3 regions of the Streptomyces sp. NPDC001108 genome follow, and region 3 is predicted to be linked to each of the others. Evidence: riboswitches for the same ligand, from Rfam matches in the RefSeq annotation. Region 3 holds a riboswitch; each other region holds the start of a gene.
What was found. Region 3 has a riboswitch for cyclic di-AMP ahead of ACWC97_RS30175 (transglycosylase family protein). Riboswitches for the same ligand answer to the same signal wherever they lie in the genome.

Region 1 (3,268 bases), on a different contig from region 3:
AGCGACCACAGGTCCAGCACCGGGCAGTCGTAGCGGTCGGCGATGGCCCGCACATGGGCGGTGTACGTCGCGACCTTGCCACGGAGATGGCGCAGGACCGGGATGCCCCGGGTGTCGAAGCCGGTGGTGACCATGACCGTGCCGACCGCGCCGGTGAGTTCGGCGACGGCGCGCTCGAAGCGTTCGGCCACGTCGTCGGGGTCGGTGCCCGGCCGGATGATGTCGTTGCCTCCCGCGCAGAAGCTCACCAGGTCGGGGGCGAGCTCCTTGGCACGCGGCACCTGCTCCTCGACGATCTGGTCGAGGAGACGTCCGCGTACGGCGAGATTGGCGTATCGGAATTCCGGGTGTGCGGGTCCTTCGGCGTCGTGTGCCGTATCGGGGTCCGGGAGTTGGTCCGCGAGAAGTACCGCGAACCGGTCCGCCCAGCCGACGAATGTTCCGTCCGGGCCGGGGTCACCGACTCCCTCGGTGAAGCTGTCGCCGATCGCCGCGTACGACCCGATGACGCCCTGTCGGTTGTTGACGCCACGCTGCATTTTTCTCGAATCGTCTGCCACAAGCGCTTATCCTGCACCGTCGAATGTGACCTACGCGACCGTAATAAGGGGTTGACGGGTGGTGACATAGGCCACCCGGTCAGTTTTTGGCAAAGGGGGAATAGGCGGAAGGGGCGGTGCGCCACCGCGCACCGCCCCTTCCTTCGTCCTGCTCCGGGTCACGCTCAGACGTAGATGCCGTGCGAGGCCAGGTAGGCGATCGGGTCGATGTCCGAACCGTACTCGGGACCGGTGCGGACCTCGAAGTGGAGGTGCGGGCCGGTGACGTTGCCGGTGGCGCCCGAGAGGCCGACCTGCTGGCCGGCGCTCACGGACTGGCCCGCCGAGACGGAGAGGGAGGACAGGTGGCCGTACTGCGAGTAGTGGCCGTCGACGTGCTTGACGACGACCTGGTTGCCGTAGGCACCGCCCCAGCCGGCGGTGACGACGGTGCCGGAGGTGATGGCCTTGACGCCGGTGCCGGTGGAGACGGGGAAGTCGATGCCGGTGTGGCTGCCGCTGGACCAGTTGGAGCCGGAGGCCCGGTAATTGGTGGTGTGGCTGCCGGGGACCGGGTGGACGTAGCCGGAGCCGGTGTTCTCGGTGGCCGGGGCCTCCTTGGTGGCCGGGGCGGGGGCCGGGGCCTCCTTGGCGGCCGGGGCCGCCGGGGCGGGCTGCTCGGCGGCCGGGGCGGCCTTCGACGGCGTGGCCGCACCGGTGGGAGCGGTCGTACCGACGGCGGCGGCGAGGGTCAGCTTCATCCCGGGGAGGATCAGGCTGGGGTTCTTGCCGACGACCTCGCGGTTGTCCTGGTACAGCTTCTGCCAGCCGCCCGCGACGTGGTGCTCGGCCGCGATCTTCGACAGGTAGTCGCCGGGGACGACGGAGTACGTGGTGGGCGCGGACTGCGGGGCGGCCTTCGGCGCGGTGTGCGCGACGGGGGCCTGCTCCGGCGCGGCGGCCTGGTCGGCGGCGTGGGCGCCGGTGGCACCGAGCAGCGGCAGTGCGATGACGGCGCCACCGGTGCTGACCGCGGCGAAACCGCGAGCGATGGGGCCGATCTTGGGACGGCGGTGCTTACCCGTGATGGGCATGGCGTCTTTCCTCTCCGGCGCCTGCGAGGTGAGCTGTCGGGTTCGGGCTGGAGATGCCCGGCCGCACGGTGTGCGACTTCACCCCGAGCCGTCCGGATCTCTCCGGCCGGCGGCCTACCTGGTTCCCCCGCTCCTGCCACGCGATAAGTGGATGTGAATTCCGGTCGGCGGCAGGATTGGGCGGGCCGTCCGGAATGCGGTGACCGTAAGCGAGTCGGGACGGCGAAAACAAGCACCGGGTTCCCCGCCGGTATTCCTTTTCGGGAATTCGGTAGGGAATTCCGGTCACCCTCCGTGGATTACGGATCTTGTTGTTCCGCGCGGCGAACGGAATTCCCGTCCCGCCCGCCGCCACACACCGTCACGAATATGATCCCGCTCACGGGGCGCCGACCATCCCCCTTATAAGCGGGAGATGTTCGTAAAAAGTGCGCATTACGGACACGGCGGGGCGGTCAGTCCCGTCGCAGGCGCAGCACCTGCGCGTCGAGATCGCCCCGGAGGCCGGTGTGCAGCCCCCGGTGGAGCAGGACCGATCCGTGGTGGACCGCCCCGGTGTCCCGGCAGGTGTACGTGGCCGCGGGGTCGAGCCCGCGCAGCCGCAGGGCCGGCGGGCGCTCCCCGTACCGCTGGGCCTCCAGCCACATCAGCACCACGGTCTCCTCGCCGTGTACGTACTGGACGGCGCTGAGTCCGCCGCGCGGTTCGCGCAGCCGGTACAGCGCGCCCTGCTGCACCACGGGGCGGATCTCCTTGTAGAGATCCACCCAGCCACGCGCCTCGGCCAGCTCCTCCTCGCTCCATTCGGCGAGGTTCCCACCGATGCCGAGCACTCCGGCCATGGCGCTCACGAACCGGAAACGCAGCGAACTGACCCTGCCGTTGAGCTGCCGGTTCGGGCTGTCGGTGACCCAGGCGGCCATCACCCGGGCCGGGTGGAGGTGGCTGAACCCCTCCTGGATGGCGAGCCGGTCGAGCGGATCGGTGTTGTCGGAGGTCCACACCTGGTCGGTGCGGGAGAGGATGCCCAGGTCGATCCGGCCGCCGCCGCCCGAGCAGGACTCGAAGGCGACGTGGGGGTGCGCGGCCCTGAGCCGGTCGATCAGCGCGTACAGAGCGTCCACATGAGCGGTCCAGATCCGCTGCGGGTACTCCTCGCCGGGCCAGCCGGGGTCGGTGAAACAGCGGTTGAAGTCCCATTTCACGTAGTCGACGGGGGTGCCGGAGAGCAGTGCGTCGAGCTGCTCCCAGAGGTGCTCCCGGACATCGGGCCGGGCCAGATTGAGCACCAGCTGGTTGCGGTACTCGGTGCGGGTCCGGCCGGGGACGTGCTGGACCCAGTCGGGGTGCGCCCGGTAGAGGTCGCTGTCGGGGTTGACCATCTCCGGTTCGACCCAGATACCGAACCGCATGCCGAGTGCGTGCACCTCGTCGGCGAGCGGCTTCAGCCCGCCGGGGAACCGGTCCGGGTTCGGGGTCCAGTCGCCGAGCCCGGCCCGGTCGCTGGTCCGCCGCCCGAACCAGGCGTCGTCCACCACGAACAGCTCGACCCCCATGTCCGCGGCGCGCCGGGCCAGGGTCCGCTGCTGGTCCAGCGAGATGTCGAAGCCGGTCGCCTCCCAGGAGTTGTAGAGC
Region 2 (3,268 bases), on a different contig from region 3:
GCCGAGGTCGCCGGAGGTCAGGGCCGCCAGGTCCGGGGCGCCCATGGTGATGGCGATGACCGGGATCAGGATGACGGCGGTGGAGATGGCGAGGGTGGCGAGCACGGTGCGGGCCACGTTGCGGCGCGGGTTCTCCAGCTCCTCGGAGAGGTAGACCGCGGTGGAGAAGCCCTGCGTGATGAAGAGCGCGATGGCGAGTCCGGAGACGACCATCATCGCGGTGACCGTGGAGTGGGAACCGCCGGCCGAGGCGACCGTGCCGTGCACCAGCGAGGACGCGCCGCGCTCGGTGTGGGCGAAGCCGAGCACGGCGACGACACCCGCCGCGATCACTTCGAGGACCAGGAAGATTCCGGTGATCCATGCGTTGGCGCGCAGGTCCAGCAGGCCGGCGAGGGTGGCCAGCAGCATGACCCCGGCGCCCGCGAGGGGGGCCGGGATGTGCACGATGGGCGCCAGGTAGTCGGCCGTCCCCATGGAGATCACCGGGGGCACGATCATCACGACGAGCAGCGACAGCACGAAGACGAGCCATCCGGCGAGCCGTCCGGCCATGGTCGACACCATGGCGTACTCGCCGCCGGCGCTGGGGATGAGGGTGCCCAGTTCCGAATAGCAGAAGGCGACCGCGATGCAGAGCAGCGAGCCGATGGCGATGGTCAGGGCGGTGTACGTACCGAGGCTGGAGAAGAGGTCCGGCACGACCACGAAGAGGGTCGAGGCGGGGGTCACGCAGGACAGCGTGAGCAGTGTGCCGCCCACGACGCCGATGGAGCGCTTGAGCTTCTGGGGAGTGGGGCCGGTCGCCGGGGCGAGCGCCTGAGGTGCGCTGAGCGTGTCGGTCATCGTGCGGTTCCGATCAAAAAGTGCGGTGTTTGAGCGCGGGAGCGGTATCGCCTCCAGACGAGGACGTGATGAGTGGTTTCGTCGCTCCCAGCGCGTTATGCAATCCCGACGTGTTCCGCAGGTCAAGAGGTGTTCACCTTCGGAATTCGTTGTTCCTGTGATCAGTTTCGACGATTTGGCGCTAACTGAGCAGAGGACGCCGAAGGATCGGGGGGTGCGGGAACCGAAGGCCGGACCCCGGGAATTTTTCCCCCGGTCGGCATCGGGCGCGGGCACGGGGCCCATGGGTCGCGCATTCGGCGCCCCGGTGCCAGCCTGGATGCATGACTTGGGCGTCATGGACTACGTGTGGTGTGTACTCCGGGCACGGCGGCGTGCTGACGGAGGAGGTCGGTCTCCTGTCCGGGGAACTGACGGTGCACACGACCTGGGCCGAGGACACGGCCCAGATCACGGTGCAGTATTCGGGGGCGATCGACTGGTTCACCATGGTGGGCAGCCCCGTGGCGTGCTGTTCGGAGGAGGACAGCCGCCGCCTGCACGACGCGGCCGTGCAGGCGGTACGGAACGGGGCGGCGGCCACGGTGCCCGTTCCGCCCCGCGCGGCTCCGGAACGGGCGGCCGGGTCCGCCCCGGAGTGACGGTTCAGTAGGCCCCGTTGACGTTGTCGATGGAGCCGTACCGGTCGGCGGCGTAGTTGCACGCGGCGGTGATGTTGGCGACGGGGTCGAAGCTGTCCGTAGACGTGCCGGGCACGTGGTAGGCGAGGAACGTCGGATCGATGATCTGGAGCAGGCCCTTGGAAGGGGTCCCCTTGGCGGCGTTGGAGTCCCAGTTGTTGACGGCGAGCGGGTTGCCGGAGGACTCGCGCAGGACGTTGCGGTGGATCCCCTCGTAGCTGCCGGGGATGCCGTGCTCGGCCATGACGGCCAGCGACTCCTTGATCCAGCCGTCCAGGTCGTCGGAGTACGCCGCGGTCCGCGCGGCGGGCGCGGCGGCCGGCGCCGCCGAAGCGGCCTGGGCACCGAGCAGCGGCAGGAGCAGGGCGGCCGCTCCCGTACCCACGGCTATGAATCCCCTGGTCAGCGAGGTGGCGGCGCGACGGTGGCGCGTACCGGTGAAGGACATGGTGGTTCCTCTCCGTCGCCTGCGAGGTGAGCTGTCGGGTTCGGGCTGGAGCTGCCCGGCCGCGCGTCGACGCGGCTTCACCCCGAGCCGTCCGGATGTCCGGACCGGCGATGTACCTGGGTTCCCCGCTCCTGCCGTACACGAGTGGTCGGAATGCTCCGGACAGCGGCAGGATTCGGCGTTCCGTCCGGATTGACGGAGACCGTAGACGAGAGAATCCGAAGGGGACAAGACCCTTTTTCCGCATGTAATCGCCCAACAAGATCAAGTCATTTCATTTCCGGTAATCCACCTCACACCGACCCGGTGACGACCCTTGCGGGCAAAGGGATCCGCGGCATGCGGCACGGCGGTCGGGGGCGGAATGTGACTCGCACCACGGGGAGAGGGAAGCGGCGTTCCGGGCTCCGCCCCGCCGGACCGGCGAGCATTGCCAACCACTCCCCTCTGCCGCTATGGTTTCCGTGTCCTGTTGTCTCCGATAGAGGTGGACGTTGCGCATCTGAGGTCCGCGAACACCACGCCGTACGGCTCTCGCCGTATGACTGTCACGTCGTCGCAGTGTTTCCGCACTGCCCGTGGCCGCCGCGTGGATGCGACCTCGATGCATGAGCCGTCCCTCGTTTCCAGGACAGCCGCATCCTTCTCCGCTGCTCGGTCGCCGCGTGGTGCTCGCATACGAATCCCCCCTTCATTGCGATCACGACTGCGAGGAAATCCATGGCGACACCCACCGCCCCCAGCGCCTCCCTCACCTGCTCGGCACTGACCTTCCGGTGGCCGGACGGCACCACGGTCTTCGACGGGCTCTCGCTGAGCGTCGGCCGCGGCCGGATCGGGCTCGTCGGCAACAACGGCGCGGGCAAGTCCACCCTGATGCGGCTGCTCACCGGCGAACTGCGCCCGTCCGCGGGCACGGTGACCATCGGCGGCAGCCTCGCCCACCTGCCGCAGAACATCACCCTCGACACCACCCTGCGGGTGGACCACGCGCTCGGCATCGCCGAACGGCGCGAGGCGCTGCGCGCCATCGAGTCCGGGGACGTCGACGAGAAGCACTTCGAGACGATCGGCGACGACTGGGACGTGGAGGAACGGGCCCTGGCGACCCTGGGCTCGCTCGGCCTCGGCGACATCGGACTCGACCGCACCGTGGGCGAGTTGTCCGGCGGGGAGACCGTGCTGCTGCGCCTCGCGGCGCTGCTGCTGGAACGCCCCGACGTCCTCCTCCTGGACGAACCCACCAACAACCTGGACCTGTTCGCCCGCCGGCGGCTGTACGAAGCCGTCGACT
Region 3 (3,268 bases):
TCGATGCCGCGGGCCAGGCGCTCCGGGTTGGTGACGAAGAGGTCGTCGCCGACGATCTGCACCTTGGCGCCGAGCCTGTCGGTGATGACCTTCCAGCCGGCCCAGTCGTCCTCGAACAGCGGGTCCTCGATGGAGACCAGCGGGTACGCGGAGACGAGCTCCTCGTAGTACTCGGTCATCTCGGCGGCCGAGCGGGACTTGCCCTCGAACTCGTACGTGCCGTCCTTGTAGAACTCGGACGCGGCGACGTCGAGCGCGAGCGCGATGTCCTTGCCCGGGACGTAACCGGCCTCCTTGATGGCCTCGACGATGAGGTCGAGGGCGGCGCGGTTGGACTCCAGGTTCGGCGCGAAGCCGCCCTCGTCGCCGAGGCCGGTGGACAGGCCCTTGGTCTTCAGGACCTTCTTCAGCGTGTGGTAGACCTCGGCGCCCCAGCGCAGGGCCTCGGAGAAGGACTCCGCGCCGATCGGGGCGATCATGAACTCCTGGATGTCCACGTTGGAGTCGGCGTGCGAGCCGCCGTTCAGGATGTTCATCATCGGAACGGGCAGCAGGTGCGCGTTCGGGCCGCCCAGGTAGCGGAAGAGCGGCAGGTCGGATGCCTCGGAGGCGGCGTGGGCGACGGCCAGCGAGACGCCGAGGATGGCGTTGGCGCCGAGCGAGCCCTTGTTCTCCGTGGCGTCCAGGTCGAACATCGCCTGGTCGATCAGGCGCTGCTCGGTGGCGTCGTAGCCGACGAGCTCCGGGCCGATCTGCTCGATCACGGCGAGGACGGCCTTCTCGACGCCCTTGCCCTGGTAGCGGTTGGGGTCGCCGTCACGGAGCTCGATGGCCTCGAACTGACCGGTGGAGGCGCCGGACGGAACGGCAGCACGGCCCGTGCTGCCGTCGTCGAGGCCGACCTCGACCTCGACCGTGGGGTTTCCGCGGGAGTCGAGGATTTCCCGGGCTACGACGACGTCGATGGACGGCACGTGGCATCTCCTTCTGGGATATGACGCTGTTGGTGCAGGGTCGCTTTGGCCTTGCGACAAGAGCCTAACCGGCCCGGCCCGCCCGCCCCCACGACCGCCCGACCCCTGGGACGAAAAACGACCCGAGAGACCTCATTGCCGGGCATACCGGCCAAAATTTACCGGTCGGTAACTACAACAGTTGAACGCATCCCCGCTCCCCCGAGCAGAGGGAGCGGCGAAGACGGCGGAGCGGGTGGGGGGACGGCGTCGCCCCGGTCCGGTGCGCACGGGGGGATGCGCGCCGGACCGGGGCGGTCTGGAGGAGAGAGCCCGCGCCGCGGGGTCCCGTGCTACTTCGTCAGGTGCAGCTGCTGACCCGGGTAGATCAGGTCGGCGTCCTCGACGATGTCCTTGTTCAGCTCGAACAGCCGCTGCCAGCCGCCCTTGACGCCGTGCTCGGCGGCGATCGCGCTCAGCGAGTCGCCCTCGACGACCTTGTACTCGCCGTCACCCTTCTTGACCTTCTCGCCGGTCGGGGTGGTGACGGTCTTCTTCGACTCGGCGCTCGGGGCCTGGCCACGGTCCGAACGGGAAGCGGCGGGGGCCTCGGTGCGCTCGGCCGGCTTCGGCTGCGCCTGCTTCTTCGGGGCGGTGCTCTGCTGCTCGGAGGCGCCGGAGCCGGCGGTCGAGTTGGCGGAGGAGTTCGAGGACGAACCGGTGTCGACGCCCGGGTCGACACCGTCGTTGGTCAGGTTGCCGGCGCCGGCGCAGGCCCAGGCACCCGGGCCCTGGAGGGCGAGGAGGCGCTCGGCGGTGGCGATCTGCTGGGCCTTGGTGGCCAGGTCGGCGCGCGGGGCGTACTGGGTACCGCCGGCGGCGGCCCAGCTCGACTGCGAGAACTGCAGGCCGCCGTAGTAGCCGTTGCCGGTGTTGATGGACCAGTTGCCACCGGACTCGCACTGGGCGACGGCGTCCCAGGTGGCGACGGAGGCGGCGGAGGCGTTGGTGGCGCCCATCAGCGGCACGGCGACGGCGGCACCCGCGACACCGGCGAGCGTGACGATGCGGACGGCCTTGGACGGGCGGCGGCGCTTGCCCTTGCTGGAAAGCAGCATGGAACTTCTCCTCACCGACGCCTACGAGGTGAGCTGTCGGGTTCGGGCCGAGTGAGTTGCCCGGTCGCACGTCCTAGCACGCGACTTCACCCCAAGCCTGATCCGATACGTCGTCCCGACGTCCGGACCCGGCGGCTTACCTGGGTCCCCCGCTCCTGCCTACGGCGCTGTACGCGTCTGTTTTCCCTTCGACCGACGGCAGGATTCGGCGTGACGGTCGACGGGGCCCGCGGTGCGAGCGATTCCGACCGTAAACATACGCAAGCCCTACATTCAAAGATGGACACATCAGACAATCAGCCCGTACTTGCATCTGAAGAATTGCCGTTTCCGCAGGTGGGAGCGGGGTGAGCGAGCCTCCGGATCGCGACACGCCGGAAGACGCAAAGAGACCCATGTCTCACTTACGCATAAGTGGACATAGGTCCCTAAACTGCCCCGGTTTCTGAGGCGTTTTTAGGCGGTTTCCGGACCGCCGACCGGCCGCCCCTACTCGGCCTTCACACCGAGATCGAGGCTCTGACCGGGGAGGATGAGGTCCGGGTCGGAGCCGATGACGTCCTTGTTCGCCTCGTAGAGCGCGGGCCAGCCGCCGGGGACCTTCTGTGCATCAGCAATCGCCCAGAGGTTGTCCCCCGACCGGACGGAGTACGTGCCGTCGGCGGCCTGCCCGGCCGTGTCGCGCGCGTCGCCGCCGCGCGAGGCGTGCCGGCCGGACTCGCGGTGGCCGCCGTCCGCGCCACGGCTCTCGTCGGCGGCCGGGGCGCCGCGGTGGCGGCCGTTCGTGCCGCTGGAGGACTCGGGCGAGGCGGAGCCGTCCTGCGCGGGCTTCGACGGCGCGCCGGTGGAACCGGACGGGGTGGCCGAGGGCGAGGTCTCCGCGGACGGCGTCTTCGACGACTTCCCGTTCGACTCGCCCTTGCGCTTGCCGGAATCGCCGGACGGGCTGTCCGCCGAGCCGTCGGAGCCGTCCACCGCGTCCGCGCCCTCCCAGGCGGTGTGGGGCGGCGTGACGATGTCCGACGCGTCGTCCTGCTCGCCCCCGGAGGGAGTGGCGCCGGGGTCGACGCCGGGCAGCGAGGCGTCCGTCGCCAGACCGGAGATGACGGCGCAGCTCGGCCACGCCTTCGGCCCCTGGTCCGCCAGGACCTTCTCGGCCACCGCGATCTGCTGCGCCCGGCTGGCGAGGTCGGCGCG

Region 1: linked by a shared signal. The riboswitch ahead of ACWC97_RS02210 (M23 family metallopeptidase) and the one ahead of ACWC97_RS30175 (transglycosylase family protein) in region 3 are both predicted to bind cyclic di-AMP.
Region 2: linked by a shared signal. The riboswitch ahead of ACWC97_RS00815 (transglycosylase SLT domain-containing protein) and the one ahead of ACWC97_RS30175 (transglycosylase family protein) in region 3 are both predicted to bind cyclic di-AMP.

The regions. Positions count from the first base shown of each region.
Region 1 covers NZ_JBSFKL010000001.1:502,990-506,257, forward strand. Annotated here, with positions in the region: gene ACWC97_RS02205 (SGNH/GDSL hydrolase family protein) at 1-560, opposite strand, end outside; gene ACWC97_RS02210 (M23 family metallopeptidase) at 725-1,633, opposite strand; cyclic di-AMP (ydaO/yuaA leader) riboswitch at 1,637-1,793, opposite strand; gene ACWC97_RS02215 (alpha-galactosidase) at 2,089-3,268, opposite strand, start outside.
Region 2 covers NZ_JBSFKL010000001.1:191,411-194,678, forward strand. Annotated here, with positions in the region: gene ACWC97_RS00805 (APC family permease) at 1-846, opposite strand, end outside; gene ACWC97_RS00810 (hypothetical protein) at 1,170-1,487, shown strand; gene ACWC97_RS00815 (transglycosylase SLT domain-containing protein) at 1,492-1,974, opposite strand; cyclic di-AMP (ydaO/yuaA leader) riboswitch at 1,976-2,165, opposite strand; gene ACWC97_RS00820 (ABC-F family ATP-binding cassette domain-containing protein) at 2,695-3,268, shown strand, end outside.
Region 3 covers NZ_JBSFKL010000019.1:88,176-91,443, forward strand. Annotated here, with positions in the region: gene eno (phosphopyruvate hydratase) at 1-974, opposite strand, end outside; gene ACWC97_RS30175 (transglycosylase family protein) at 1,307-2,071, opposite strand; cyclic di-AMP (ydaO/yuaA leader) riboswitch at 2,075-2,248, opposite strand; gene ACWC97_RS30180 (transglycosylase family protein) at 2,561-3,268, opposite strand, start outside.